3 regions of the Pantoea sp. GABEPS69 genome follow, and region 3 is predicted to be linked to each of the others. Evidence: predicted binding sites of a transcription regulator. Region 3 holds the regulator's gene; each other region holds the start of a gene.
The links. Region 3 encodes CRP, which controls carbon source genes, mostly activating them, when cyclic AMP is high. Its sites were predicted from a motif close to ATGTGANNNNNNTCACAT; they were not measured.

Region 1 (9,634 bases), 190 kb from region 3:
CCTTAAGGAACTGCGCGGCGCGGACGCTGGCGGTGGCATTGGTGCACCAGAGCTTGAGATCGAGGCCGTTCGGGTAGCCCGCCGCCGCGAGCAGGGCTTTCGCCTCCTCCGGCGCGTAGCGATAGTTCGGCGCGCTCTGTTTTTGATAGAACTGCACCCCGACAGGGATCGCCGAGGTGGCGGGCGTACCCATCCCGGCAAACCCGACTTTCAGCCACAGCTCGCGGTTGATGGCGTAGTTGATCGCCTGACGTACGCGCGTATCCGCTAGCGGCTTGTGCTGAGTGTTGATCGCCATGTAGTAGAGATAGATGCTGGGATCGCGCTGGATCGCCAGTTTGCTGTCGCTCTGTACCGCGCCGATAAGATCGGACGGCAGCGGATAGATCGCGTCCACCTGGCCCGCCTTCAGCGCCGCAACCCGCGTGGCGTCTTCCGGGCTTGGCGAGAAGATCACGCGATCCACCTTCGGCCAGCCCTTGTTCCAGTAGCCGTTGAATTTCGTCAGCGTCACCGCCTTGCCAGGCTGCCACTCCACAAAGGTAAACGGCCCGGTGCCGACCGGATGCAGACGCAGCTGCGCCTCGTCGGGAAAGGCTTTCAGCACCGTCGGGCTCCACATCACCGCCGACGGGTGCGCCAGGGTGTTGATAAAGGCGCCGAAGGATTCGCTGAGGTCGATTTGCACTTTATTGGGCGCCAGCACGGTGACGCTTTTGATCATGCGGTAAAGGCTATTGCGCTTCAGGCCTTTTTTCTGGTCGGCGAGTCGATCGAGGTTAGCCTTCACCGCGTCGGCGTCAAAGGGCGTACCGTCCTGAAAGGTCACGCCGTCGCGCAGGGTCAGCGTGAACTGGGTGGCGTCGTCGTTGCTGGTATAGCCCGTCGCCAGCCAGGGCGTCAGGGTCATTTTGGCGTCGAACTGAAACAGGCGCTCAAAGATCCCGCTCTGCACCGAATAGCTGATGTTATCGGAGGTATCATGCGGGTCGAGTCCGGTGATATCGGCGTACATTGAAATACGCAGATCCTGCGCCTGCGCGACGCTGGCCAGACACGCTGTTAAACCGAGGGCGAGAGAAGTGCGGCGGAAAAATGGCTTCATAAAGGCTCCTGGTAGAAATGACTAGACGCAATTAATGCTCTTCGGCTACCCAGTGATCGGGCGCGACCTGGCGATAACGGTGTTTGCTCACCCTCTCTTTTACGCTGCGCACAGGCGACGGGATCTCCCCGTCGTCGAAACGACGCGCTGGACGATGACGCGGATCGACTACTGGCACCGAGGCCAGCAGGCGCTGCGTGTAGGGATGCTGCGGTTGATTAAACAGCGACTGCCGCGGGCCGATTTCGACAATCTGGCCGAGGTACATCACCGCCACGCGGTTGGCGACGCGCTCTACTACCGCCATGTCATGGGAGATAAAAATCCAGGCGACGCCAATCTGCCGCTGCAAATCCATCATCAGGTTGATGACCTGCGCCTGAACCGACACGTCGAGCGCGGAGACCGCTTCATCGGCAATAATAATTTTGGGTTTGAGCGCCATGGCGCGGGCGATGGCGATACGCTGCCGCTGGCCGCCGGAGAACTCATGAGGATAGCGGCGCGCGTGTTCCGGCAGCAGGCCGACGCTCTTTAATAATGCTTCAACCTGCGGCGTCGCTTCGTCGAGCGAGCGCACCAGGCCGTGCAGCAGCAGCGGCTCCGCAATGGTGAAGCCCACGGTCAGGCGAGGGTTGAGCGACGCGTAGGGATCCTGAAACACCATCTGGATTTCACGCCGCAGCGGCTGAAACTGTGCTTCTTTCAGGCTGGCGATTTCGCGGCCGGCAAACAGAATGCTGTCGGCGTCGCCGTCGACCAGTCGCATCAGGGCGCGGCCGGTGGTCGATTTGCCGCAGCCGCTTTCGCCGACGATCGCCAGGGTTTCTCCCGGCCAGAGGGCGAAGTCGATCTGCTCGACCGCATGCACGCGATGCGTCAGCGCGGAGAAAATGCCGCTGCGCACGGGAAAGCGCACGGTCAGCCCGCGCACGTCGAGCAGCGGTTTCTCTTCGTAACGCGCGGTGATGTGCGCCTCCTCGGCTGGCGCGTCGCCGTGCAGCAGCGGAAAACGCTGCGGCCAGCGCTGGTCGCGCATCTCCCCGGGTTTCGGCACCGCCGCCAGCAGCGCGCGGGTATAGTCATGCTGCGGCGCGGCGAAGATTGCCTCTACCGGTCCCTGCTCGACGACGTTGCCGCGATACATCACCACCACCCGATCCGCCACTTCGGCGACGACGCCCATGTCATGCGTGATGAACAGCACCGCCATTCCTTTTTCTCGCTGCAGCTCGCGCAAAATATGCAGAATGCGCGCCTGTACCGTGACGTCGAGCGCGGTGGTCGGTTCGTCTGCAATCAGCAATTGCGGGTCGCACGCCAGCGCCTGCGCAATCATTACGCGCTGGCGCATGCCGCCGGAGAGCGAGTGCGGAAAGCTTCTCATCACCCGATCGACGTCGGCGATGCGCACCTGACGTAGCAGCGACCGCGCGCGGGCCTGCGCGTCGGCGCCGGAGCAGAGCTGATGGTCGCGCAGCGCTTCGGTGAGCTGATCGCCCACGCGCAGCACCGGGTTGAGCGAAGTCATCGGCTCCTGAAAAATCATCGCCATCTCGCGTCCGCGCAGCCTGCGCCGCTGCTCCGCGCTAAGCCGGCTGAGATCGCGCGTTTCGCCCGTGCGGTCGCGAAAGCGGATCGCGCCGCCGTCAATGCGCGCCGAGGCGGACAGCAGCCCCATAACCGCCAGCGAGGTCACCGATTTTCCCGACCCGCTCTCGCCGACCACCGCGACGATTTCGCCCGGCTGGATGGCGAAAGAGACGTCGTGCAGCGCCTGATGCGCGCCGCTGCGTCCGCGAAAGCTGACGCTGAGATGCTCTATCGCCAGCACCGGCGCGCCGTCCGACCCGGCAACGCTGGCGGCGTCAGTCAGGCGAGAAGTATCCGTCATCGTTGCTCCATATGCGTTTACAGCCAGATGCGGCCTTGTGAATAGGAAAGGAAAGGCGAACTGTCCGCCGCCAGCCAGATGGGGCCATCCAGATCGACATGCTCTGCCTGCGGCGTGACCAGCAGCGCCGCTTCCATCGCCAGCGAAGAACCGAGCATGCAGCCCACCATCAGCCGCATGCCCTGCTTTTTCGCCTCGTCGACCATCGCCAGCGCCTCCGTCAGGCCGCCGCATTTATCGAGCTTGATGTTGATCATCTCGTAGCGATCGCGCAGCGCGGCGATATCGCTGCGCGTGTGGCAGCTTTCGTCAGCGCAAAGCGGAATGGGATGGGCGATATGCTGCAAGACGGCATCTGCGCCCGCCGGCAACGGTTGTTCGATCATTGCGATGCGATAAGGCAGCAGCGCGGCAAACAGCGGCGGCAGATCCAGCCCGCTCCAGGCTTCGTTGGCGTCGACGATCAAAGTAGCGTCAGGCGCGACGGCGCGGATAGCCGCGACTTTTTCCACAATCGCTTCGCGGTCAAGCTTGATCTTGAGGAGCAGCGCGCCGCGTGACACCGCGTCCTGCGCCGCATCAGCCATCTTCTCTACGCTTTCGAGACTGAGGGTTTCAGCGGTGACGACTGACGGCGGCGCGCTCAGCGCGGCCTGCTGCCATAACGTCTTTTTCGCCCGCGCGGCGTCCAGCCGCCACAGGGCGCAATCGAGCGCGTTACGCGCCGCCCCTGCGTTGAGTTCCGTTTGCAGCGCCTGGCGGCTGAGACCCGCTTCGATCGCCTCTTTCATCGCGTTAAGCTGGGCGTGGACGCTCTCGACGGACTCGTTGTAACGCGGCGTCGGCGTGCATTCGCCGTGACCGATAAAGCCGTCCTGCTCCAGAGTGACGCGGATCACCGCCACGGCGGTGCGGGTGCCGCGCGCGATGGCGAAAGGCCGGGCCAGCGGCAGCGTGAGGAGTTCAGTCAGCATGCGGCGCATCTTAGCCTCGCTCTTTTAACAGCGTAGCGATCGCATCAATGCCGAAACGCACCGGATCCGTCGCCGGCACGCCGAAGGTTTCGCTGAGCTGCGTGCAATAGTCGCGCGCTTCTTCTTCGCTGAAGTTAGAGGTATTAATAGCGAAACCGGCTAGCTGCGGGTTGTCGCTGGTAACCTGCGCCGCGCGCAGATTGGCTTCCACACAGTCCGCCAGCCCCACCATCGGCTGATGGGGCAAATGACGCATATGAGGACGCCCCATCTCATGGCACATCACCAGCCAGTGCGGCTGCGCGCCGTGGATTAACCCCATGCTGACGCCTGCATAGGAGGGATGAAACAGCGAGCCCTGTCCTTCGACGATATCCCAGTGATCGTCGTCGTTGGCTGGCGATAACGCCTCCGCGGCGCCGGCGATAAAATCGGCGATGACAGCGTCGATAGCGATACCTTCGCCAGCAACCAGGATGCCGGTCTGGCCGGTGGCGCGAAAGTCCGCCTTCATGCCCTGCGCGCGCATCGCGGCTTCCAGCGCCAGCGACGTGTACATTTTGCCGACCGAGCAGTCGGTTCCGACGGTTAACACCCGTTTTCCGCTGCGCTTTTTGCCGCTGCCGACATTAAGTTTCGGCCGCATATGACGGATATCGAACAGTTCGACGCCGTGCGTCTCCGCCAGCGCCACCAGCTCTGGCTCGTCTGCCAGACGATGATGCAGGCCGCTCGCCACGTTCATGCCTGCTTTGATGGCGGCGATAACGCTTTCCAGCCAGTGCTGAGGCAGATAGCCGCCCGCGTTAGCGGTGCCAAGCACCAGCGTTTTCGCGCCGCGCGCCCTGGCCGTAGCGATGTCCAGCTCTTCAAGGCCAAGGGAAACGGTACAGCCCGGCAAACGAATTTCGCCAACGCACTGTTCGGGCCGCCATACCTGAATGCCGCGCGCGGTTTTAGCAGCCAGCGGATCGGTGACGTCGCCGAGAAATAGCAGATAGGGTTGCGGGATAAGCATGATGCGTTCTCTTTCAGACAGGGTTGAGGGTCTGAAACGAACTATTTCACGCCAGGGAAAGCGGGACGAATGCTTGTTTAGCTGCTGGCTATAACCTGCGGCTATAGCTAAAAGCTGCGCTTATGATAGCGACTGAATTGACGCTTTATAGAGGAAAAGAGGCGTAGAGAGAGAAAGAAAAAGCTATGGCTTGAGGGCATCACGGCACGCTGGCTGCCGTGATTGCCTGAGACGGTATAAAGCGTAAATAATTAGTACATCGCGCCTGGCGGGACATATTTGAAGGTTTCGACATAAGCGCGGAAAACATATTTCACTAAGCGTTTCATAGAGTACCTGATTCAAAATTTGTTGAAGAAATGCAGCGAAAGTATAACTTCCGTGCATTTTTCAGGCAATAAATTTTGAACCAGATCACAAAAACAGCATTAATTTGCTGTTGGCGGCTTTATGAGAAGAGGTTGAGATGCTGGATGAGGATGGTGCAGCCAATCGAAATTAGCACTACGCCGCCAAGCACTTCCGCCCATTTGCCCAGCACCGGTCCGACTAAACGTCCCACCAGCACGCCGGTAGTCGCCATGATGGTGGTCGCCATGCCGATGGTCAGCGCGGTGGCGATAATATTAACCTGCAGGAAAGCCAGCCCCACCCCGACCGCCATGGCATCCAGGCTGGTCGCAACTGCCGTGGCCGCCAGCACCATAAAGCCGTGACGCTGCGGCGCTTCACACGGCTCTGCCGTCGCCGTCTGGCGAAAACCTTCCATCATCATGCGCCCGCCGAGAAACGACAGCAGGAAAAAGGCGACCCAGTGATCCCAGGCCATGACATAGCGGCTGGCGGCAAGACCGGCAGCCCAGCCGATCAGCGGCGTCAGAGCTTCAATCGCGCCAAAAATCAGGCCGGTGCGCAGCGCCTCTTTGAATCCGGGACGATGCAGCGCCGCGCCTTTGCTCAGCGCAGCGGCAAAGGCGTCCATCGACATACCGAAGGCAAGGATCAGAGTTGCGATAAAAGTCATAATGGCTAGTGTCAGGGTAAAATGCGTTCAGACGCCCGCTTTTTGCCGCAATAAAGGTTCAGTCTGGTAAAAGTGCGCGCAGTCTACCACGCATCATGCCTGATAAAAAGACAAGAAAATCATGGGTTTAAGTATAGCAAAGGCTATAACTTTTATCGTTCGCTATCTTTTGCCGCTAAGTTAATGGTACTTAAGCCTTTTCTTAAGGCTTAATGCGCCGTTCAGGCAGGCGGCCGCTGCGGGGATTGAACCCTGGCGGAGATTGCCGGAAAATGGCCGCGCTGATTAATGCGGAACCTGCTAATGAAAAACCCTTTTGAATCTCTGATTATCCCCGGCGGCATCTTGCTGCTCGGCTTTCTCTCTGCGCTGCTGCTGCCCGCGCCCAATTTTGGTCTGACGATGGCCAGAAGCCTGACTCAGCGCCTGCACCTGCAGGATATCAACCAGCTCTACACCCTGATCTTCTGCGTCTGGTTCCTGCTGTTGGGCGTAGTGGAGTTCTATGCGATCCGTTTTATCTATCGCCGCTGGTTTCGCTCATGATGCCGTGCCCGCCGCTGCGGCTATTGCCCTGGCGCGGGCAGACAGGACTCACAAAAATGTAACATTACTTTTACAGAATCGGCTGAAAAGCACTTCGTCGTGAAAAATTCTTTATCGATCTTTTTTAGAATAATCTTTTAAAATCATATCTTTATAAAATAAGGCGATTTCCGCCTCTCTCCATGCCATGCACTGCTTTCGTGCATTTACGCAACATCATGTTCGGTTAACCCGCTGAGTTTTCGGTAAAAAATCCCTTATGCCCGCCGGCCCGAGATGATTAATTCTTATGCTGAATCATTTCTGCATTTAAAAAATAAACAAATGCTTAATTCAGAGGCGAGAATGTTATATTCAATAGACAAAGCATAACGTGCAGTTAACCTGCATCCCGCTTAAACGAACCTGTGTCTTAACCTTTGAGAAATAGCGCAACGCGCTCCCCAGAAGCGCGACTATTTCGCCTGCGAACCTGTTGAGCATTAGGTCAACAGAGAGAGGAGATGTCGCCTCATGAGCAAAACAGCTGTAAACCTTACGCTCGCATCGAGCGCCGTTGGCATGGAAAAACCGCAAATGTCCGAGCGTAAAGACGTTGATGTGCTGCTGATCGGCGCAGGCGTCATGAGCGCGACGCTGGGCGCCTGGCTACAGGATCTGGAGCCGGACTGGACCATTGAAATGGTCGAGCGTCTCGAGAGCGTGGCGGAAGAGTCCTCTAACGGCTGGAATAACGCCGGGACCGGCCATGCCGCGCTGGCGGAGCTGAACTATACGCCGTTAAAGGCGGATGGCAGCATCGACATCAGCAAAGCGCTAACCATTAACGAATCCTTCCAGGTTTCCCGTCAGTTCCTGGCCTGGCAGGTTCAGAAGGGCCGCCTGCACTCGCCCGAACGCTTTATCAACAGTACGCCGCACATGAGTTTTGTCTGGGGCGAAGAGAACGTGGCTTTCCTGCGTAAGCGCTATCAGGCGCTGCAGAAAAGCACGCTGTTCCGCGGCATGGCCTACTCCGAAGATCCGCAGCAGATTGCCGAGTGGATCCCGCTGGTGATGAAAGGACGCGATCGCCGTCAGAAAGTCGCGGCGACCTGGACGGAGATGGGCACAGACGTCAATTTTGGCGAAGTAACGCGTCAGCTGATCGCCTCGCTGGAGAAGCATCATGGTTTCCGCCTGCGCCTGCGTCAGGAAGTGCGCGATCTGAAGCGCCTGAGCGACGGCCGCTGGCAGGTGACGCTGCATTCGCTGGCCACGGGCGAGAGCCGCGTGTTAACGGCGAAAAACGTCTTTATCGGCGCGGGCGGCGCGGCGCTGCCTCTGCTGCAGAAGAGCGGCATTCCGGAAGTCAGCGGCTACGCCGGTTTCCCGGTTGGCGGCTCCTTCCTGGTAACCGAGAACCCGGACGTGGTACGCCAGCATATGGCGAAAGTCTACGGCAAAGCCTCTGTCGGCGCGCCGCCGATGTCGGTGCCACACGTCGACACGCGCGTGCTGGACGGCAAAAGAGTGCTGCTGTTCGGCCCGTTCGCCACCTTCTCTACCAAGTTTCTTAAGCAGGGTTCGCTGCTCGATATGTTCGGTTCGATGAACAGCGGCAACCTGCTGCCGATGATGAATGTCGGACTGAAGAATTTCGATCTGGTGAAATATCTGGTTGATCAGGTGCTGCAGAGCGATGCCGATCGCATGGAAGCGCTGCGCACCTATGTGCCGGATGCGCATCCCGACGACTGGCGTCTGGTGACCGCCGGCCAGCGTGTGCAGATCATTAAAAAAGATGCCAAAGAAGGTGGCGTGCTGCGGCTCGGCACCGAAGTGGTCGCCTCGGAAGATGGCTCGATTTCCGCCCTGCTCGGCGCCTCGCCCGGCGCGTCGACCGCCGCGCCGATTATGCTGGAGCTGATGGCGAAAGCCTGGCCGGAGCAGATGGCGTCGACGGAATGGCAGAACCGCATTCGCGCAGTGGTGCCCACCTGGGGCCGCAAGCTTAACGGCGACGTGACGCTGACGGAGAAAGTGCTGGCGGATACCAGCCGCGTACTGAAACTCGCCTACGCGCCGCCGGTGACGCCGAACGCCGCGAACGACGAAGCACGCGAGACCGCGCACGTTGTCGGCAAGTAATACGGTTTTGCTGATAAAAGCCCCGCTTATGCGGGGCTTTTTTGTTTTTAGCCGCGATACCTGAGCGGGAAGTGTAAACCGATCGCCAGGAGGCGAATACGGCATTCCTGCCAGCCCGTCGCCTGGTCGAGTTACGCATTCTCTATTAGGGTTAATGAAACGCTTTTTTTCCGCTACCTTTCGCTAACCAGGAGAATGCCCGATGTCACAATCGACCGCTGCCAGTGAGTTACGCCTGCTGGATCGCTACTGGCGCGCCGCCAACTACCTTTCCGTCGGGCAGATTTACCTGATGGCGAACCCGCTGCTGCGCGAACCTCTTCAGCCGGAACATATCAAGCCTCGCCTGCTGGGACACTGGGGCACCACGCCCGGCCTCAACTTTATCTACGCGCATCTCAACCGCATTATCCGCCAGCGCGACCTGAATATGATCTATATCTGCGGCCCCGGCCACGGCGGGCCCGGCATGGTGGCCAATACCTGGCTGGAAGGCAGCTACAGCGAAATTTATCCGCACGTCAGTCAGGACGCCGAAGGCATGCAGCGCCTGTTCAAGCAGTTCTCGTTTCCCGGCGGCATTCCAAGCCACGCCGCGCCGGAAACGCCAGGATCGATTAACGAAGGCGGCGAACTCGGCTATTCGCTGTCGCACGCCTTTGGCGCCGCCTTCGATAATCCGGATCTCATCGTGCCCTGCGTTATTGGCGACGGCGAGGCGGAAACCGGCCCGCTGGCGTCGAGCTGGCACGGCATTAAGTTTCTCAATCCCCAGCGCGACGGCGCCGTGCTGCCAATTCTGCATCTTAACGGCTACAAGATCGCTAACCCGACTATCCTGGGGCGCGCCAGCGACGACGATCTGCAGCAGCTGTTCCGCGGTTACGGCTACGAGCCGCTGTTCGTTAGCGGACACGAGCCAGAGAAGATGCATCAGCAGATG
Region 2 (9,634 bases), 1.1 Mb from region 3:
CCTACGCCCGGGATAACGGTGAACAGCAGCATAATGCCGTTTACCGCCTGCGAAGATTGCTGTTTCGCGCCCGCGTCGTAGCCGTAAATCGAGAGTAAAAAGCCGACCATCGCGCCCGCGACCGCCAGGCCGACCTTGAGGAAAAACAGGTTGCCGGAGAAGCTGATGCCGGTGATGCGCTTGCCGGTTTTCCACTCGCCATAGTCGTCGACGTCGGCCATTAGCGACCAGTGCAGCGGCGACGGGATTTGATGCAGCACGTTCAGCAGGAAGTAGGCGACGACCACGGCGACGGTGGCGTGCGGATCGATCCAGTAAAAGCCGCAGGAGAAGAAGGCCAGCGCGATATTGGTCCAGAAAAAGACTTTCAGCTTGCACCAGCGGTCGGTGAGCAGCTTCGCCAGGGTGCTGCCGATCATCATGCCTACGACGCCCAGGCTAATAAACAGCGTGGCGAAGTGAGTCGTCTGGCCCATCACCCAGGTCACGTAGTACATGGTGGCGGCCATACGGATAAAGCCGGGGCAGACGTTGCAGAAGGTGAGCAGCAGAATGCGCACCCACTGGTCGTTTTTCCACACGTCGCGCAGATCGCTTTTCAACGCGTCATGGGTCGGTACTGCCGGGCGAATACGTTCGCGCACCGTGGCGAAACAGAACAGAAACATCCCCAGCCCAATCAGCGCCAGCACGCTCATCGCCAGCTGATAGCCGCGCGCCTTGTCGTCGCCGCCGAACCACTCCGCCATCGGCAGCAGCGACAGAGAGAGGATCAGCGTCGCAATGCCGACCATGACAAAGCGATAGGACTGGCAGGAGACGCGCTCGCCGGGATCGCTGGTGATCACGCCGCCCAGCGAACAGTAGGGGATATTGATGGCGGTGTAGGTCAGAGACATCAGAAAGTAGGTGACGAAGGCCCAGATCACCTTGTTTTCGTAGCTCCAGTCCGGCGTGGTGAACATCAGCACGCTAAAGAGCACATAGGGCACCGAGATCCATAGCAGCCAGGGACGGAAGCGGCCCCAACGGCTCTGGGTACGATCGGCGATGGCGCCCATAATCGGGTCAGTAATCGCATCCAGCACGCGCACCGAGAGCAAGAGCGTTCCTACCAGCGCAGGCGCCAGGCCAAAAACATCGGTGTAGAAATAGTTAAGAAACAGCATGATGGCGCCGCCAATCATATTACAGCCGGCATCGCCCATGCCGTAACCCAGCTTTTCGCGAAAAGAGAGGGCGGAATCCTTCATGGTAGTTATCCTGCGCATTGGGTATGAGCAGAGGATTATCGTTGCTATATCAGCGGGATGGCTGGCAACAAATAGTCGGTAAGATGGACAAATCAGGCGCGGCGGGAAAAGTGTGAGCTGGATCGAAAGGGAAAAGGCCCGCCGACGCAGGTCGGCGGGCTTAAGCGTCAGGCGCGCTGCACCTTGTTTTTGATGGCGTAGCCGATGGCCAGGATCACCAGCCAGACCGGGATCAGCCAGACCGATATCGCCATGCCCGGCGTCATCAGCATAATCACCAGAATGCCGGCCAGAAACGCCAGGCAGAGCCAGTTGCCGAACGGATAGAGCAGCGCCTTAAAGCGCGTCGTCACGCCCTGCTGATCTTTCTTACGGCGGAACTTCAGGTGAGCAAGGCTAATCATCGCCCAGTTGATCACCAGCGCGGAAACCACCAGCGACATCAGCAGGCCGAAGGCTTCGCCCGGCATCAGATAGTTAATCAGCACGCAGAGCGCGGTCGCCACGGCCGAGACCAGAATAGTGGCCACCGGCACGCCGCGACGGTCGACTTTCAGCAGCGCTTTCGGTGCGTTGCCCTGCTGCGCCAGGCCGAACAGCATGCGGCTGTTGCAGTAGACGCAGCTGTTGTAGACCGACAGCGCGGCGGTCAGGATCACCACGTTCAGCGCGTTCGCCACCAGCGCATCGCCCAGCTCATGGAAGATCAGCACGAAGGGGCTGGTGTCTGCGGTAACGCGCGTCCAGGGCATCAGCGACAGCAGCACGGCCAGCGAGCCGATATAGAAAATCAGGATGCGATAGATCACCTGATTGGTGGCTTTAGGGATGCTCTGCTCGGGATTATCGGCTTCCGCGGCGGTGATGCCGACCAGTTCCAGGCCGCCGAAGGAGAACATAATAATGGCCATCATCATTACCAGCCCGCTGAAGCCGTGCGGCAAGAAGCCGCCCTGCGCCCAGAGGTTGCTGACGCTGGCCTGTGGGCCGCCGGTGCCGCTGAGCAGCAGCCAGCCGCCGAACAGGATCATGCCGATCACCGCGACCACTTTAACGATAGAGAACCAGAACTCCATCTCGCCATAGACTTTTACGTTGGTCAGGTTAATGGCGTTGATCAACATGAAGAAGACGGCGGCGGTAATCCAGGTCGGAATATCGGGCCACCAGAACTGAACGTATTTGCCGACGGCGGTCAGCTCGGCCATGGCCACCAGCACATAGAGCACCCAGTAGTTCCAGCCCGACGCGAAGCCGGCGAAGTTGCCCCAGTATTTGTAGGCGAAGTGGCTGAAGCTGCCGGCGACCGGCTCCTCGACCACCATCTCTCCCAGCTGTCGCATAATCAAAAAGGCGATAAAGCCGGCGATGGCGTAGCCCAAAATAACGCCTGGACCGGCCGCCTGGATCACCGATGCGCTGCCCAGAAACAGGCCGGTGCCCACCGCGCCGCCCAGCGCGATAAGCTGAATATGACGGTTTTTCAGCCCGCGCTTCAGCGTATCGCCATGCTGTTGTTCCATACGAACCTCATGTTGTTTTAATTCTTCTGTTGCAGCGCGCGATGGCTGTCAGGAAGTGGTTACAATAACGTACTGATTTATTTACGGTATCAGGCGCCTTCTCTGTAAGCGGATGCTACCCTGGCGACAAGAATAGTGATATGCGGTGCGCTTTGCACCTGCTTTCTCTTTTCGTGCTGAGACTTGACTGAAAAAGCATCGTCGCCATCACACTGCCGCCTGCGCCTGTTCTGCCATGAATTGTTCCCAAAGACGAATAAGGTTGTCTTATGGTAAGCGAGAACATCGCCCTTAACGCAGTGTAAGGTTTGGTAAAAGTAGCGAGATTTAACATCTCCCGCGGCGCGCCATTTCTGTTTTTCCCGCGGCAACTTAAGGCTGCGCACCGCCCTCCAGCACAAGGAATGTGACCGGCGTCATATAGACACAAGGTGAATACTTTGTTACTTTACGGCCAACTTTTTGGAATTGGTATTACCAATTTACTCCGGACGACGGCTTGATAAGAAGGGAAGATGGCTTACAGTAAGATTCGCCAACCCAAGCTCTCAGATGCCATTGAGCAGCAGCTGGAATCGCTGATTATGGAAGGGACGCTGCGTCCTGGCGAGAAGCTGTTGCCTGAGCGCGAACTCGCCAAACAATTTGATGTCTCACGTCCATCCCTTCGCGAAGCCATACAGCGTCTGGAAGCGAAAGGTCTGTTGCTGCGCCGTCAGGGCGGCGGCACTTTCGTCCAGCAGAATCTCTGGCAAAGCCTGAGCGATCCGCTCGTCAGCCTGCTTACTAAGCATCCGGAATCTCAGTTTGATTTACTGGAAACGCGCCATGCGCTGGAAGGGATTGCGGCGTACTACGCGGCGCTGCGCGGCACGGAAGAGGATATTGAGCGTATCCGCCACTGCCACGTGCAGATACAGCAGGCTCAGGATAGCGGCGATCTCGACGCCGAGGCGGATGCGGTGATGCAGTATCAGATCGCTGTCACAGAAGCCGCCCATAATGTGGTGCTGCTGCATTTGCTGCGTTCGATGGGCCCTATGCTGGAACAAAACGTTCGACAGAATTTTGAATTGCTCTACTCGCGCCGGGAAATGCTGGCGAAAGTGAGCGGTCACCGCGCCAGTATTTTCGAGGCGATTGTGGCTCGCGAGCCGGAACAGGCGCGCGAAGCCTCGCATCGTCACCTGGCGTTCATAGAGGAAATCTTGCTGGACAGAAGTCGGGAGCAGACTCGTCGTGAACGCTCCCTGCGTCGTTTACAGCAACGTAAGGAATAACGCGCGACACAGAACGCGCGGATATCAACGACGGGCCTGTCTCCTTGTGCTTTGGCGAGCCACACAAGCAGAACACATGGAGACAGGCTCCTGACAATTCAACGTATTAGACACAGATAAGGAATACCCCCCATGTCAGAACGTTTACAGAATGACGTGGATCCGATCGAAACTCGTGACTGGCTACAGGCGATCGAATCGGTCATCCGTGAAGAAGGTGTTGAGCGTGCGCAGTATCTAATCGATCAGGTGCTGAGCGCAGCCCGCAAAGGCGGCGTTAAAGTGGCGGCAGGCGGTAATGCCGTTAGCAACTATATCAACTCTATCGCCGTTGAAGACGAGCCGGAGTATCCGGGCAACACGTCTCTGGAGCGTCGTATCCGTTCCGCAATTCGCTGGAACGCCATCGTATCGGTACTGCGCGCCTCGAAGAAAGATCTGGAGCTGGGCGGCCATCTCTCCTCATTCCAGTCTTCCGCGACCATCTATGAAGTGTGCTTTAACCACTTCTTCCGCGCGCGCAGCGACAAAGACGGCGGCGATCTGGTTTACTTCCAGGGTCATATCTCGCCGGGCATCTACTCACGCGCCTTCCTTGAAGGTCGTCTGACCGAAGAGCAGATGAACAACTTCCGTCAGGAGGTGCACGGCAACGGCCTCTCATCTTATCCGCACCCGAAACTGATGCCGGACTTCTGGCAGTTCCCGACCGTTTCCATGGGTCTGGGTCCGTTGAACGCCATCTACCAGGCGAAGTTCCTGAAATATCTGGAGCACCGCGGCCTGAAGGACACCTCTAACCAGACCGTTTACGCCTTCCTCGGCGACGGCGAGATGGACGAGCCGGAATCCAAAGGGGCGATCACCATCGCGACCCGCGAGAAGCTGGACAACCTGGTGTTCATCATCAACTGTAACCTGCAGCGTCTGGACGGTCCGGTTACCGGCAACGGCAAGATCATTAACGAACTGGAAGGCATCTTCGCGGGCGCCGGCTGGAACGTCATCAAAGTGATCTGGGGCGGTCGCTGGGACGAGCTGCTGAAGAAAGACACCAGCGGCAAGCTGATTCAGCTGATGAACGAAACCGTCGACGGCGACTATCAGACCTTTAAATCCCGCGACGGCGCCTACGTGCGCGAACACTTCTTCGGTAAATACCCGGAGACGGCGGAGCTGGTTAAAGACTGGTCAGACGAAGAGATCTTCGCCCTGAACCGCGGCGGCCACGATCCGAAGAAAATCTACGCGGCACTGAAGAAAGCGCAGGAGACCAAAGGTCAGCCGACGCTGATTCTGGCGCATACCATTAAAGGTTATGGTATGGGCGACACCGCGGAAGGTAAGAACATCGCGCACCAGGTCAAGAAGATGAACATGGATGGCGTTCGCTACATCCGCGATCGCTTCAATGTGCCGGTTGCCGACGAAAAAATCGAAGAGCTGCCGTACGTCACCTTCGAAAAAGGCTCGGAAGAGTACAACTACCTGCACGGCCAGCGCGAGAAGCTGGGCGGCTACCTGCCGACCCGTCAGGCGCAGTTCACTGAAAAACTGGATATGCCGAAGCTGGAAGAGTTCAAAGCGCTGCTGGAAGAGCAGAGCAAAGAGATCTCGACCACTATCGCTTTCGTGCGCGCCCTGAACGTGATGCTGAAGAACAAGTCGATCAAAGATCGTCTGGTGCCGATCCTCGCGGACGAAGCCCGTACCTTCGGTATGGAAGGTCTGTTCCGTCAGATTGGTATCTACAGCCCGAACGGTCAGCAGTACACCCCGCAGGACCGCGAGCAGGTTGCTTACTATAAAGAAGACGAGAAAGGCCAGATTCTGCAGGAAGGGATCAACGAGCTGGGCGCAGGTTCATCCTGGCTGGCGGCGGCGACCTCTTACAGCACCAACAACCTGCCGATGATCCCGTTCTACATCTACTACTCCATGTTCGGTTTCCAGCGTATCGGCGACCTGATGTGGCTGGCGGGCGACCAGCAGGCGCGCGGCTTCCTGGTGGGCGGTACCTCCGGTCGTACCACGCTGAACGGCGAAGGTCTGCAGCACGAAGATGGCCACAGCCATATTCAGTCGCTGACTATCCCGAACTGTATCTCTTACGATCCGGCTTACGCCTATGAAGTTGCCGTCATCATGCATGACGGTCTGGTGCGTATGTACGGCGAAGCGCAGGAGAACGTTTACTATTACATCACCACGCTGAACGAAAACTACCACATGCCAGCGATGCCGGAAGGCGCCGAAGAGGGTATCCGCAAGGGTATCTACAAGCTGGAAACCGTGGAAGGCAGCAAAGGCAAAGTGCAGCTGCTGGGCTCAGGCTCTATCCTGCGTCACGTGCGTGAAGCGGCGCAGATCCTGGCGAAAGATTACGGCATCGGTTCCGACGTCTACAGCGTCACCTCGTTCACCGAACTGGCGCGCGACGGCCAGGACTGCGAACGCTGGAACATGCTGCACCCGACCGAAGAAGCGCGCGTGCCGTACATCGCTCAGGTGATGAACGACGCGCCGGCGGTGGCATCGACCGACTACATGAAGCTGTTCGCTGAACAGGTTCGCAGCTATGTTCCGGCCAGCGATTACCGCGTGCTGGGCACCGACGGCTTCGGCCGCTCCGACAGCCGCGAAAATCTGCGTCACCACTTCGAAGTGGACGCCTCCTACGTGGTCGTGGCTGCGCTGGGCGAACTGGCTAAACGTGGCGAAATCGACAAGAAAGTGGTGGCGGACGCGATCGCTAAGTTCGACATCGATGCCGATAAAGTTAACCCGCGTCTGGCTTAAGAGGTAAGAGAGTAATGGCTACTGAAATTAAGGTACCGGATATCGGGTCTGATGAAGTTGAAGTCACCGAAATTCTGGTGAAGGTTGGCGACAAGGTGGAAGCCGAGCAGTCGCTGATCACCGTAGAAGGCGACAAAGCCTCTATGGAAGTTCCTTCGCCGCAGGCAGGCGTAGTGAAAGAGATCAAAATCGCGACCGGCGACAAAGTCGAAACCGGCTCCCTGATTATGATTTTTGACGCAGAGGGCGCGGCGGCAGACGCTGCGCCAGCGGCGGAAGAGAAGAAGGCCGAAGCCGCTCCGGCGCCGGCGGCCGCCTCTACCGCAGCCAAAGATGTCAACGTTCCGGATATCGGCGGCGACGAAGTTGAAGTCACCGAGATCCTGGTGAAAGTCGGCGATAAAATCGAAGCTGAGCAGTCGCTGATCGTGGTCGAAGGCGATAAAGCCTCGATGGAAGTGCCTGCGCCGTTCGCCGGTACGGTGAAAGAGATCAAAATCGAAACCGGCGCGAAAGTGAGCACCGGCTCGCTGATCATGGTCTTCGAAGCGGAAGGCGCAGCGCCTGCCGCGGCACCGAAGCCAGAGCTGAAAGAAGAGGCGACCTCAGCACCGGCGGCAACCGCTGGCGCGAAAGAGGTGAACGTGCCGGATATCGGCGGCGACGAAGTCGAAGTCACCGAAGTGCTGGTGAAAGTCGGCGACAAAGTTGAAGCCGAGCAGTCACTGATCGTCGTTGAAGGCGACAAAGCGTCAATGGAAGTGCCCGCGCCGTTTGCCGGCACCGTCAAAGAGCTGAAAGTCTCTACCGGCGATAAAGTGAGCACCGGCTCGCTGATCATGGTCTTCGAAGTGGAAGGCGCGGCGAAAGCTGAAGCGCCGAAGCAAGAAGCCGCGCCCGCTCAGGCTCCGGCCAAAGCTGAAGCGCCTGCTGCACCGGCAGCGCCGAAAGCTGATGCGAAAGGCGACTTCGCCGAGAACGACGCCTACGTGCACGCGACGCCGGTTATCCGTCGTCTGGCGCGCGAATTCGGCGTTAACCTGGCGAAGGTGAAGGGCACCGGACGCAAAGGCCGCATTCTGAAAGAAGACGTGCAGAGCTACGTGAAGGACGCGGTGAAACGCGCTGAAGCGGCGCCGGCTGCTGCCGCCAGCGGCGGAAGCCTGCCTGGTTTGCTGCCGTGGCCGAAAGTGGACTTCAGCAAATTCGGCGAAGTGGAAGAGGTGGAGCTGGGCCGCATCCAGAAAATCTCTGGCGCTAACCTGAGCCGTAACTGGGTGGTTATCCCGCACGTTACGCACTTCGACAAAACCGATATCACCGACCTGGAAGCGTTCCGCAAGCAGCAGAACGCCGAAGCGGAGAAGCGCAAGCTGGACGTGAAGTACACCCCGGTGGTGTTCATCATGAAAGCGGTCGCGGCCGCGCTGGAGCAGATGCCGCGCTTCAACAGCTCGCTGTCTGAAGATGCGCAGCGCCTGACGCTGAAGAAGTACATCAACATCGGCGTGGCGGTCGATACGCCGAACGGTCTGGTGGTTCCGGTCTTTAAAGACGTGAACAAGAAAGGCATCACCGAGCTCTCTCGTGAGCTGATGGCGACCTCGAAGAAAGCGCGCGACGGCAAGCTGACCGCCAGCGACATGCAGGGCGGATGCTTCACCATCTCCAGTCTTGGCGGCCTCGGCACCACGCACTTCGCGCCGATCGTCAACGCGCCGGAAGTGGCTATCCTCGGCGTCTCCAAATCGGCGATGGAGCCGGTCTGGAACGGCAAAGAGTTTGTGCCGCGCCTGATGATGCCGATCTCCTTGTCCTTCGACCACCGCGTGATCGACGGAGCTGATGGTGCGCGTTTCATCACCATCATCGGCAATATGTTGTCCGACATTCGCCGTCTGGTGATGTAAGCACAATCAAGGCCGGCAATCGCCGGCCTTGTTGTAAAGATTCGTGGCATCGCGGTTTGCAGTTTGTTAACAATTCTGTAAACTCTTGCGGTGATAAATGTCCCGGTGGAGCAAAGGACATCGTGAGCCTGTTTCGTCAGGCGTACCTGGCGCAGTCAGTTGTTGACGCCCAGCGCGCAGAACCCGCAGCGTACTCAAGATACGCAAGGCGCCGCGCACTGCCCGGATGCAAGTGGCCGACCAGCCTGATGAGAAGCGCTCTACGTCTGACCCGCCGGATCACAACTAAGAGGTCATGATGAGTACAGAGATTAAAACCCAGGTCGTGGTACTTGGGGCTGGTCCTGCAGGTTACTCTGCAGCCTTCCGTTGCGCTGATTTAGGTCTGGAAACCGTACTGGTAGAGCGTTACAGCACCCTCGGCGGTGTCTGTCTGAACGTGGGCTGTATCCCGTCAAAAGCGCTGCTGCACGTTGCTAAAGTGATCGAAGAGGCGAAAGCCCTGGAAGAGCACGGCATCGTGTTTGGTCAGCCCTCTACGGACATCAACAAAGTCCGCACCTGGAAAGAGAAGGTGATCAACCAGCTGACCGGCGGTCTTGCTGGCATGGCGAAAGGTCGTAAAGTCAAAGTGGTTAACGGCCTGGGCAAATTCACCGGTGCAAATACTCTGGTTGTGGAAGGAGAAGGCGGCGCGACCACCATTAACTTCGACAACGCTATTATCGCGGCCGGTTCTCGTCCGATCACGCTGCCGTTTATTCCGCACGACGACCCGCGCGTATGGGACTCTACCGATGCGCTGGAGCTGAAAGAAGTGCCGGAGCGCATGCTGGTGATGGGCGGCGGTATTATCGGTCTCGAAATGG
Region 3 (9,634 bases):
CCGGAAAGCATTCTGAGCGAGCAGGGGCATCAGCTGCTGCGTAATTTTCTTGAAACCTGAAGTTATGTTTGCCTTCGGTTGATTTATTATGCATATTTTATGACTATTATTTCACTGTGGCTCAATAAATAATCAAAGGTGGTCGTCGATGGCAGCGGAGAAAATTGCGGTAACGCGGGAAACGTTCGATAACGTCATTTTGCCTGTTTATGCACCTGCGCAGTTCGTGCCGGTCAAAGGCAAGGGCAGCCGCGTCTGGGATCAGCAGGGCAAAGAGTATATCGACTTCTCCGGCGGCATCGCCGTCACGGCGCTGGGCCACTGTCATCCGGCGCTGGTCGAGGCGCTGAAAACTCAGGGCGAAACCCTGTGGCATCTGAGCAACGTCTTTACCAACGAGCCAGCGCTGCGCCTTGCCAGCAAGCTCATCGCCGCTACCTTCGCCGATCGCGTCTTCTTCGCTAACTCCGGCGCGGAAGCGAACGAGGCCGCTTTCAAGCTGGCGCGCTACTACGCCTGCCAGCGCCACAGCCCGTTCAAAAGCAAAATCATCGCCTTCCACAACGCGTTTCACGGCCGCACACTGTTTACCGTTTCCGTTGGCGGACAGCCGAAATACTCCGACGGCTTCGGGCCGAAACCGGCGGATATCGTGCACGTTCCCTTTAACGATCTCGAGGCGGTAAAAGCGGTTATCGACGACCATACCTGCGCCATCGTGGTCGAGCCGATTCAGGGCGAGGGCGGCGTGATGCCCGCGACGCCAGAGTTTATGCAGGGGCTGCGCGCACTGTGCGATAAGCATCAGGCGCTGCTGGTGCTGGACGAGGTGCAGAGCGGCATGGGACGCAGCGGCAAACTGTTCGCCTATGAGCACTACGGCGTGACGCCGGATATTCTCACTACCGCCAAAGCGCTGGGCGGCGGCTTCCCGGTCAGCGCCATGCTGACCACTCATGAAATCGCTTCAACTATGTCGCCGGGCGTACACGGCACCACCTATGGCGGCAATCCGCTCGCCTGCGCGGTCGCGGAAGCGGCGCTGGACGTGATTAATACGCCGGAGGTGCTGGAAGGCGTTCAGGCGCGTCGCGAGCAGTTCGTCGCGGCGCTGAAGGCGCTCGACGCGAAGCGGGATCTCTTCTCGGAAATCCGCGGCAAAGGACTGCTGATCGGCGCGGCGCTGAAGCCGCAGCACGCCGGTAAGGCGCGCGACATCCTTAACGCCGCAGCGGCGGAAGGGCTGATGGTGTTAGTGGCGGGCACCGACGTGATCCGTTTTGCGCCGTCGCTGGTGATTGAGCCCACCGATATCGAAGAGGGCATGGCGCGTTTCGCCCGTGCGGTAGAACGCGCGCTGACTGCCTGACTATCCTTTCCGCAAATGCCTGATTAGCCAGCGGCCATGGTGCGGCCGCTGGCTCCACGCCAGCGACGATATGGTGTGCATCACGTTAAGATGCTCCAGAATACGCTTCACATGCTGCTCCAGAATCGTCGTCGGCCCTTCATCCAGATTCTCTACGCCCGCCATCACGTTAGTTTGCGAGCCCGGCCCGTCATACTCCAGCCGCTGCTGGCAGCGCTGCAGCGCAACTTCGCACGACTGCAGATAGCGCTGCGCCAGATCCGGCGTCAGCATGGTGTGCTCGCGGGCGAGGATGGTCATGGCGTTAATATGCTCGACGATAAACTGGCTGTGCGTGACCCACAGGCGCATATCTTTCAGATACTGGGCGTTGAAGCCCGGCTCCTGCATCGCCTGATTGAGCGAGTTGAAGAGCGCGTTGTGCGCCTGATTGACCTGCATGCGCTGATAGGCCAGCTTCTTCGCCTCCTGCTCCGGCCCCAGCAGCAGCCGCAGCGCATCCTGATAGGTTTCCAGCGCGTCGTGGGCGTTTTGACGCAGCAGCCCGCTCTGCCACTGCGGCCACAGCCACAGCATGCCGCCGAAGGCGATCAGGCAGCCCATTAACGTGTCCATCAGGCGCGGCAGTAAAAACTGCGCGCCGTTCAGCGACAGCAGCTGCAGCGAGTAGACCGCCGTCACGGTAAAGCCGATCATCGACCAGCCGTAATATTTACGCGTCACCAGATAGCTCACCAGCGTCACCACCAGCATAAACAGCAGCACCAGCGATTCCGGCACCGCGAAGCGCAGCGAGGCGGCGGCGATCGCCAGGCCGACGAAGGTGCCCAGCGCCCGGTGCTGGATGCGCACCCGCGTGGCGCTGTAGCCGTTCTGGCTGACGAACATAATGGTCATCAGGATCCAGTAGGGCTTGGGAATATCGAACAGCATCGCCAGCGCGCTGCCGAACATCAGCATCACGGCGAAGCGCGCCGCGGTGCGCAGCGCGGCGGACTTTAGCGACAGATAGCTGCGCAGCGCGGGCAGCAGCGGCAGGCGGCGCTGGCGATCGGTCATCAGGTCGCGCTGGTAGAGCGGTTTTTGCGTGCGCAGTACGCGCGCGATGCGGCTGAAGTGGTAGTAGCAGAAGTGGCCCACCGGATTATCGGGATGCTGACGGGCGATCTTCTCCAGCGCGCCGAGCGGCTTCTCCATATCGAAACGACTCGGCAACTGATGGTAAAGAATGGCGTCGGCCAGCGCGCGCAGCCGCGCCGAGATGATTTTGGCGTTCCAGCGGATCACCGCTTCCGCATGGCTGCGCTCCACCAGCTTCTGCACCTCTTCCGGCTGATGCAGGCTGACGGAGATATGCTCCTGCAGGTCGAGCGCCACCTGAAACGCGCGCGTCAGCCGCTTGTGGCTGTTGTCGCGGCTGGCGGAGAGCATATGCATCTGCTGATAGCAGGTGTTGATCAGATCGACCGCTTTCTGCTGACGCGCCAGCAGCGGCGGCAGCGCCTTTTCCGGGTCGGTAAGCTGGGTCAGCAGGGTATATTTCGCGTCGCAGTAGTCCGCCAGCTCGCGGTAGATCAGGCTCAGGGTTTCGCGCATCGGCTGCTCTTTCCACAGCCAGAACCAGAACCAGTTGAAGAGTCCGTACCAGAGCGTGCCGCCGATATAGAGCAGCGGCGGCACATAGATCGGCATGCGGCCGATCAGGCTCAGGGTAAAGATGGCCGCCACCAGCGTGCCGGAGAGCAGGCGGCCGTGCAGCGGGCTGATTTCGCCGGTGACGCCCAGCAGCAGCGGCAGGGCGAAGAGCACGGCAGGCAGCGGCACCCCTTTCAGGGTTAATAGCTGGATCAGAAAGCTGCCGAGCGCGAACAGCGAGCCGCCGACGATGAGACGTTTGAAGAAGCGCTTATGGGGCGTATCCAGACCCGCGACGTTGCAGCAGGCGGGAACCAGAGAGAAGAGCAGGCCTTTTTGCAGATCGCCGAACAGCCAGCCGAGCGCCACCGGAATGCAGAGCACCAGCGTCTGCCGCAGGGCATAGTTAACTTCGGGGTGATAGATGATTCGACGCCACATCACTTCACTAAAAGCAGTAACGGCGTGACGGTGACATCACGCCGTGAGTGAGAGGAAATCAGCGGGTGCCGTAAACGACAATGGTTTTGCCGTGTGCGGAAATCAGATTCTGGTCTTCCAACATTTTCAAAATGCGGCCCACGGTTTCGCGCGAGCAACCAACGATTTGGCCAATTTCCTGACGAGTAATTTTGATTTGCATGCCGTCGGGATGCGTCATGGCGTCTGGCTGCTTCGCCAGGTTAAGCAGGGTTTGTGCAATACGTCCGGTCACGTCGAGGAAAGCTAAATTGCCCACTTTTTCCGATGTAACCTGCAGACGGCGCGCCATCTGCGAAGAGAGACGCATTAAAATATCCGGATTCACCTGGATAAGCTGACGGAATTTCTTGTAGGAAATTTCCGCTACTTCGCACGCGGTTTTCGCGCGTACCCAGGCGCTGCGCTCCTGACCTTCTTCAAACAGGCCAAGCTCGCCGATAAAATCACCCTGATTCAGGTAAGAGAGGATCATCTCTTTGCCCTCTTCATCTTTGATCAGCACCGCCACGGAACCTTTCACGATGTAGTAGAGGGTTTCAGCCTTCTCACCCTGATGAATCAGCGTACTTTTGGATGGATATTTGTGAATATGGCAATGGGACAGGAACCATTCGAGTGTAGGGTCTGTTTGCGGTTTGCCGAGAACCATTCGCTATTATCCTCTGTTGTAATCGTGCCCAAAACGCGGGGGGATTAATCCCTGCCAGGCGATGAAAGCTTCAAGCGTTTCCCCTAAAGGAGATTATTCGGGCCTTATTTTGCGCCAGGCGCTTGATGTGTCCCGTCTTCGTCCCTAACAGAACGAACTATTTTCAGCACTGTTTGTAGCACAGCTTTTGCCGACTGTCTTCTGTTGTCTCGCTTCAGCAAAGGGGGGATTACTCTGGATTGCTGTTTGCCAGGTGAACGCGTACTCTGGCGGCAAACAGGCTATTCTCGAGGTGGAAACATGCAGGCAAGAGTGAAGTGGGTCGAAAGATTAACCTTTCTCGGCGAGTCGGCGTCGGGACATCAGATCCTGATGGACGGTAACTCCGGTGATAAAGCGCCCAGTCCAATGGAGATGGTGCTGATGGCCGCGGGCGGCTGTAGCGCCATCGACGTGGTCTCTATTTTGCAAAAAGGCCGCAACGATGTGGTGGACTGCGAGGTGAAACTGACCTCGGAGCGTCGCGAAGAGGCGCCGCGCCTGTTTACCCATATCAATCTGCATTTTGTGGTGACCGGCAAGGCGCTGAGCGATAAAGCGGTGGCGCGCGCGGTGGATCTCTCGGCGGAGAAATACTGTTCGGTGGCGTTAATGCTGGGCAAAGGCGTAGAGATGACCCACAGCTATGAAGTGGTCGCGCTGTAAAAAAGCGCACCCGCGCCTGACCAGTCCTGGTCAGGCGATCTGTTTGCCTTCCATCAGCCGCTGCACCAGCGGCGCCATAATCAGCTCCATCGCCAGCCCCATCTTGCCGCCCGGCACCACCAGCGTATTGATATGCGAAATAAATGAGCCCTGCAGCATCGCCAGCAGATAGGGAAAGTCGATATGCTCCAGCCCGCGAAAGTGAATTACCACGAAGCTCTCGTCCAGCGACGGAATTTCGCGCGCGGCGAACGGGTTCGAGGTATCGACGGTCGGGACGCGCTGGAAGTTAATGTGGGTGCGTGAAAACTGCGGCGTAATGAAGTTGATGTAATCCTCCATTGAGCGCACCACCGAGTCCATCACCGCCTCGCGCGAGTGGCCGCGCTCGCCGGTGTCGCGCACCAGCTTCTGGATCCACTCCAGGTTGACGATCGGCACCACGCCCACCAGCAGATCGACTTTTTCCGCCACGTTATGCTGCTGCGTGACGACGCCGCCGTGCAGCCCTTCGTAAAACAGCACGTCGGTATTCTCCGGCAGCGGCTGCCACGGCGTAAACGTGCCCGGCACCTGGTTCCAGGGCACCGCTTCGTCGTAGGTGTGCAGATATTTGCGCGACTGGCCTTTGCCCGCATTGCCGTAGTCGATAAAGGTCTGCTCCAGCAGGCCGAAGTCGTTGGCTTCCGGGCCGAAATAGCTAACGTGGCGCCCTAAATCGCGCGCCTTGCGGATAGCCATATCCATTTCCGGCCGCGTATAGCGGTGGAAGCTGTCGCCCTCCAGCTCGGCGGCGTGCAGATTGAGCTGCTGGAAAATTTTACGAAACGCCAGGCTGGTGGTGGTGGTGCCGGCGCCGCTGGAGCCGGTTACCGCAATAATCGGGTGTCGTGCTGACATGGAAAAGCTCCCTGTGAAGTCGGGCGATGAGCATTGTTAACACGAAAAGCGCCTCGACGCATCAGCCGCGGAATTCGCTGCGCGGCATGATATTGATGGTTTCATGCAGTTCCGACCAGACCAGCACCACGTCGCCGCGCTCCAGCTGGCGGCGCACGTCGGCCACCTTTTGCGCCAGGCTGCGCTCCTGCTCGCCATAGTCGGTGCCTTCACGCAGCACAAAGGCTTCGATCAAGTTGGTAAGGGTGTCGGGATCGAGCTGTTGCCAGGGAATAATCATGATGAGAGCCACTGTGTAAGCCACTGCGGCACACGCTGCTCGAGCCACATCTGCGGTTGACGCAGCGTGCCGCCGACAAAGCCAACGTGTCCGCCATGTGGCGTGAGTTGATAGGTGGTACTGGCTGAGAGCCGATCCGGCTGCGGGATCACCTCGTCAGTCATAAAAGGATCGTCTTTCGCGTGAATGATCAGCAAGGGCTTACGCACATTTTTCAGCAGCGGCATGGCGCTGGCGCGACGGTAGTAGTCGCCCGCATCAAGAAAGCCGTGGGCGCGGGCGGTAATGGCGTCGTCGAAGTCGCGCAGGCGACGCAGCGCCATGAGCTGCGGCAGATCCACCGGCAGCGTCCCCGGCCAGGCGCGGAGCTTGCGCTCGGCGTTCTTTTTCAGCTGGTCGAGCAGATAGCGCTGATAGAAGCGCGAAAAGCCCTGTTCCAGCTTCAGGCTGCACGGCTCCAGCAGCAGCGGCGCCGAGACGATCACGCCGGCGTCGAGCGGCGCGGCGTCGCCCAGTCTGCCAAGCAGGCAGCCCAGCATATTGCCGCCGAGCGAGACGCCGACCGCAGCGGTCGGCACATCGCCCCAGCGCGTTTTCAGCCAGCGCAGAAAAAAGGCGGCGTCTTCGGTTTCGCCGGAGTGATAGATGCGATGCAGGCGATTCGGCTCGCCGCCGCAGCCGCGAAAGTGCATCACCACGCCAAGCCAGCCCTGACGCTGGCAGGCGTGCATCAGCCCGTGAGCGTAAGGACTGTGGAAGTTGCCCTCCAGACCGTGAAACAGCACCACGCGCGGCTTATGGCTCGCCTGCTGCGGGTCTTCGCTCCAGGCGAGATCGACGAAGTCGCCGTCCGGCAGGTCGAGGCGCTGCCAGTGCGGACGCAGCAGCAGGCGACGGCGCACCAGACGCGGCAGCACCGTCTGCAGATGCGGATTGCGCAGGGCGCGCGGCGGCATAAAGCTCGCCGCTGCGTCAGGAGTAAAATTCATGTCGCCAGCACTTGTCGGATCCATATCACACTGTTAGCTTCGTTAGGCTTGTTGCGAATCTGGGGGTAAGGAGCACCCGTTCATGGAACTGAGCCTGTTTTTCTCAATGTTAGGTTTTCTCTGGGTCGCTGCTATCACGCCAGGCCCTAATAATATGTTACTCACCGCGTCCGGCGCCAATTTCGGCTTCTGGCGCACGGTGCCGCTCATGATCGGCATTATGATCGGCATGCAGCTGATGCTGCTAATGGTGGCGTTCGGCGTCGGCAGCCTGATCCTACTCTATCCCGCGCTGCACCTCTTTCTGAAGATTGCCGGTAGTCTCTATCTGCTCTGGCTGGCGTGGAAAATCGCCACCGCCGCCTATGAAGAGCTGGAAACCGGCGACGCGCCGCCGAAACCGATGCCGTTCTGGCAGGGCGGCCTGCTGCAGCTGATCAATCCGAAGGCCTGGCTGATGGCGCTGGGCGCGATCGCCAGCTTCAGCCTTGCCGGCTCCGCCTATCTGCATTCGGTGACGGCCATCAGCTTCGGCATGTTCCTGGTTAACCTGGTGGCGGGCATTATCTGGATCGGCTTCGGCGCGATGATCGGCCGCATTCTGCGCAGCCGCCGCGCCTGGACCCTTTTTAACCTGACGATGGGGCTGCTGACCGCCGCCTGCGTGCTGCTGATCTGGCGCTGAGCTAGCTGGAGGCGCGCTCGACGCGCGTCCACGGCAGCACTTCGCGCACGACGGGCGACGCCGGACGGCGAATGCGCTGCAGCAAAAGCTGCACGCTGCGCGCGCCCAATTGATACATCGGCTGCTCCACGGTGGTGAGCGGCGGGTTCAGGCTGCTGGTGAAAGGGATGCCGTCAAAGCCGACGACGGCGAGATCTTCCGGCACGCGCAGACCCGCCTCTCGCGCGGCGTGCACCACGCCTACCGCCAGCACGTCCGATACCGCCAGCACCGCGTCCGGCGGTTCGGGCTGCTGCAAAAGCTGGCGCAGCGCCTGGCTGCCCGCCTCGCATGAAATCTCCTTCGCATAAGCCACGCCGCGCCACGGCAGCGCCAGCTGATCCAGCCCTGCGCGATAGCCCGCCTCCCGCTGGTGTGAATAGAGGTAGCGCATATCGCTGTTTACCAGCCCGATACGGCGGCGGCCTTTGCCCGCCAGATAGCGCACCGTCTCCTGCGCCGCGTCGCGGTTGTCGATAGCGACGGAAGAGGCCGGTATAGCGGGATCGTATTCCGCGCACTGCACCCAGGGCGCGTCGCCGATAAGGGCGGCGATATCCTGCAACGCAGACGCCGCGTCCATGGTGATGACGCCATCCACCACTTTGCCGGTCAGCAGGCCGAGATAGGCGGATTCGCGCCGCAGCTGTGAGGCGGAGTTGCAGAGCAGAATATGGTAGCCCTGCGCCTCAGCTTCCGCTTCGATACCCTGCACCACGCGCGAGCAGAAGGGATTCGTGATATCGGAGATCAGCACCAGCAGCATATGGCTCTGGGCGGTGCGCAGCTGGCGCGCCAGCAAATTGGGCTGATAGTCGCTGGCGGAGAGCGCCGCCAGCACCCGATCGCGCGTATCCGCTTTCACCCCTGGATGATCGTTAAGCACGCGGGATACCGTTGCTTTTGATACGCCCGCCAGCAGCGCGACCTTCTCGATGGACATGTTGCCGCAACCCTTTTTTCGTCGGTTTACCGTAGAGCCTTATCAATAGCACAGCGGCAATGTGAGCGCCTGCCATTTTGTCTGAATAATGGCGCATCTATTGTCAGATTTTGCATCAGCTTTGCCGATCATGATCTAAGAACATCTGTTTATTAAGAATAATTTTTAATTCCTTTATGAAATCATCGTCGCTGGCGACACTGCGCCCATCATCAGATCCTGGCGGAGTGCGACATCATGGCAGTAAAAAGACCCTTAACGATTCTGGCTGCAGCGCTTTCGCTGCTGGTCTTTCAGGCACAGGCCGTCAACGTGACGGTGGCGTACCAGACCTCCGCCGAACCGGCAAAAGTCGCGCAGGCGGATAACACCTTCGCCAAAGAGAGCGGCGCGACCGTCGACTGGCGTAAGTTCGACAGCGGAGCGGGCGTGCTGCGCGCGCTGGCGTCGGGCGACGTGCAGATCGGCAATATCGGCTCCAGCCCATTGGCGGTGGCCGCTACCCAGCAGCTGCCGATCGAGGCCTTTTTACTGGCGTCCCAGCTCGGCAACTCCGAGGCGCTGGTAGTGAAGAAAAGCATCAGCGGCCCGAAAGATCTGATCGGCAAGCGCATCGCCGTGCCCTTTATTTCCACCACCCACTACAGCCTGCTGGCGGCGATGAAGCACTGGGGCATCAAGCCGACCGAGGTGCAGCTGGTGAACCTGCAGCCGCCCGCGATTATCGCCGCCTGGCAGCGCGGCGATATCGACGGCGCCTACGTCTGGGCGCCCGCCGTCAACCAGCTGGAGAAAGACGGCAAAGTGCTGACCGACTCTTCCCAGGTTGGGCAGTGGGGATCGCCGACGCTCGACGTCTGGGTGGTGCGCAAAGATTTCGCGAAGGCGCATCCTGAGGTAGTGACCGCCTTCGCCCGCAGCGCCCTCGAAGCGCAGAAACCCTATATCGATAACCCC

Region 1: azuC (stress response protein AzuC) is a predicted target of CRP. The motif match lies at 5,394-5,411, and genes of this name have one in related genera.
Region 2: PVE98_RS16440 (glycoside-pentoside-hexuronide (GPH):cation symporter) is a predicted target of CRP. The motif match lies at 1,364-1,381, and genes of this name have one in related genera.

What each region holds. Positions count from the first base shown of each region.
Region 1 is NZ_CP118618.1:109,212-118,845, reverse strand. It holds gene PVE98_RS00535 (glutathione ABC transporter substrate-binding protein) at 1-1,105, opposite strand, end outside; gene PVE98_RS00530 (ABC transporter ATP-binding protein) at 1,137-2,999, opposite strand; gene dgcA (N-acetyl-D-Glu racemase DgcA) at 3,017-3,982, opposite strand; gene dgcN (N-acetyltransferase DgcN) at 3,984-4,991, opposite strand; gene azuC (stress response protein AzuC) at 5,243-5,320, opposite strand; gene mntP (manganese efflux pump MntP) at 5,440-6,015, opposite strand; gene PVE98_RS00505 (DUF1158 domain-containing protein) at 6,319-6,561, shown strand; gene mqo (malate dehydrogenase (quinone)) at 7,075-8,691, shown strand; gene PVE98_RS00495 (phosphoketolase) at 8,894-9,634, shown strand, end outside.
Region 2 is NZ_CP118618.1:3,353,481-3,363,114, reverse strand. It holds gene PVE98_RS16440 (glycoside-pentoside-hexuronide (GPH):cation symporter) at 1-1,253, opposite strand, end outside; gene aroP (aromatic amino acid transporter AroP) at 1,421-2,776, opposite strand; gene pdhR (pyruvate dehydrogenase complex transcriptional repressor PdhR) at 3,292-4,056, shown strand; gene aceE (pyruvate dehydrogenase (acetyl-transferring), homodimeric type) at 4,189-6,855, shown strand; gene aceF (pyruvate dehydrogenase complex dihydrolipoyllysine-residue acetyltransferase) at 6,870-8,765, shown strand; gene lpdA (dihydrolipoyl dehydrogenase) at 9,064-9,634, shown strand, end outside.
Region 3 is NZ_CP118618.1:303,329-312,962, forward strand. It holds gene PVE98_RS01365 (aminodeoxychorismate synthase component II) at 1-60, shown strand, start outside; gene PVE98_RS01370 (aspartate aminotransferase family protein) at 149-1,369, shown strand; gene PVE98_RS01375 (YccS/YhfK family putative transporter) at 1,370-3,445, opposite strand; gene crp (cAMP-activated global transcriptional regulator CRP) at 3,504-4,136, opposite strand; gene PVE98_RS01385 (OsmC family protein) at 4,437-4,841, shown strand; gene PVE98_RS01390 (phosphoribulokinase) at 4,872-5,741, opposite strand; gene PVE98_RS01395 (YheU family protein) at 5,803-6,021, opposite strand; gene PVE98_RS01400 (hydrolase) at 6,018-7,034, opposite strand; gene PVE98_RS01405 (LysE family translocator) at 7,093-7,695, shown strand; gene PVE98_RS01410 (LacI family DNA-binding transcriptional regulator) at 7,697-8,677, opposite strand; gene tauA (taurine ABC transporter substrate-binding protein) at 8,915-9,634, shown strand, end outside.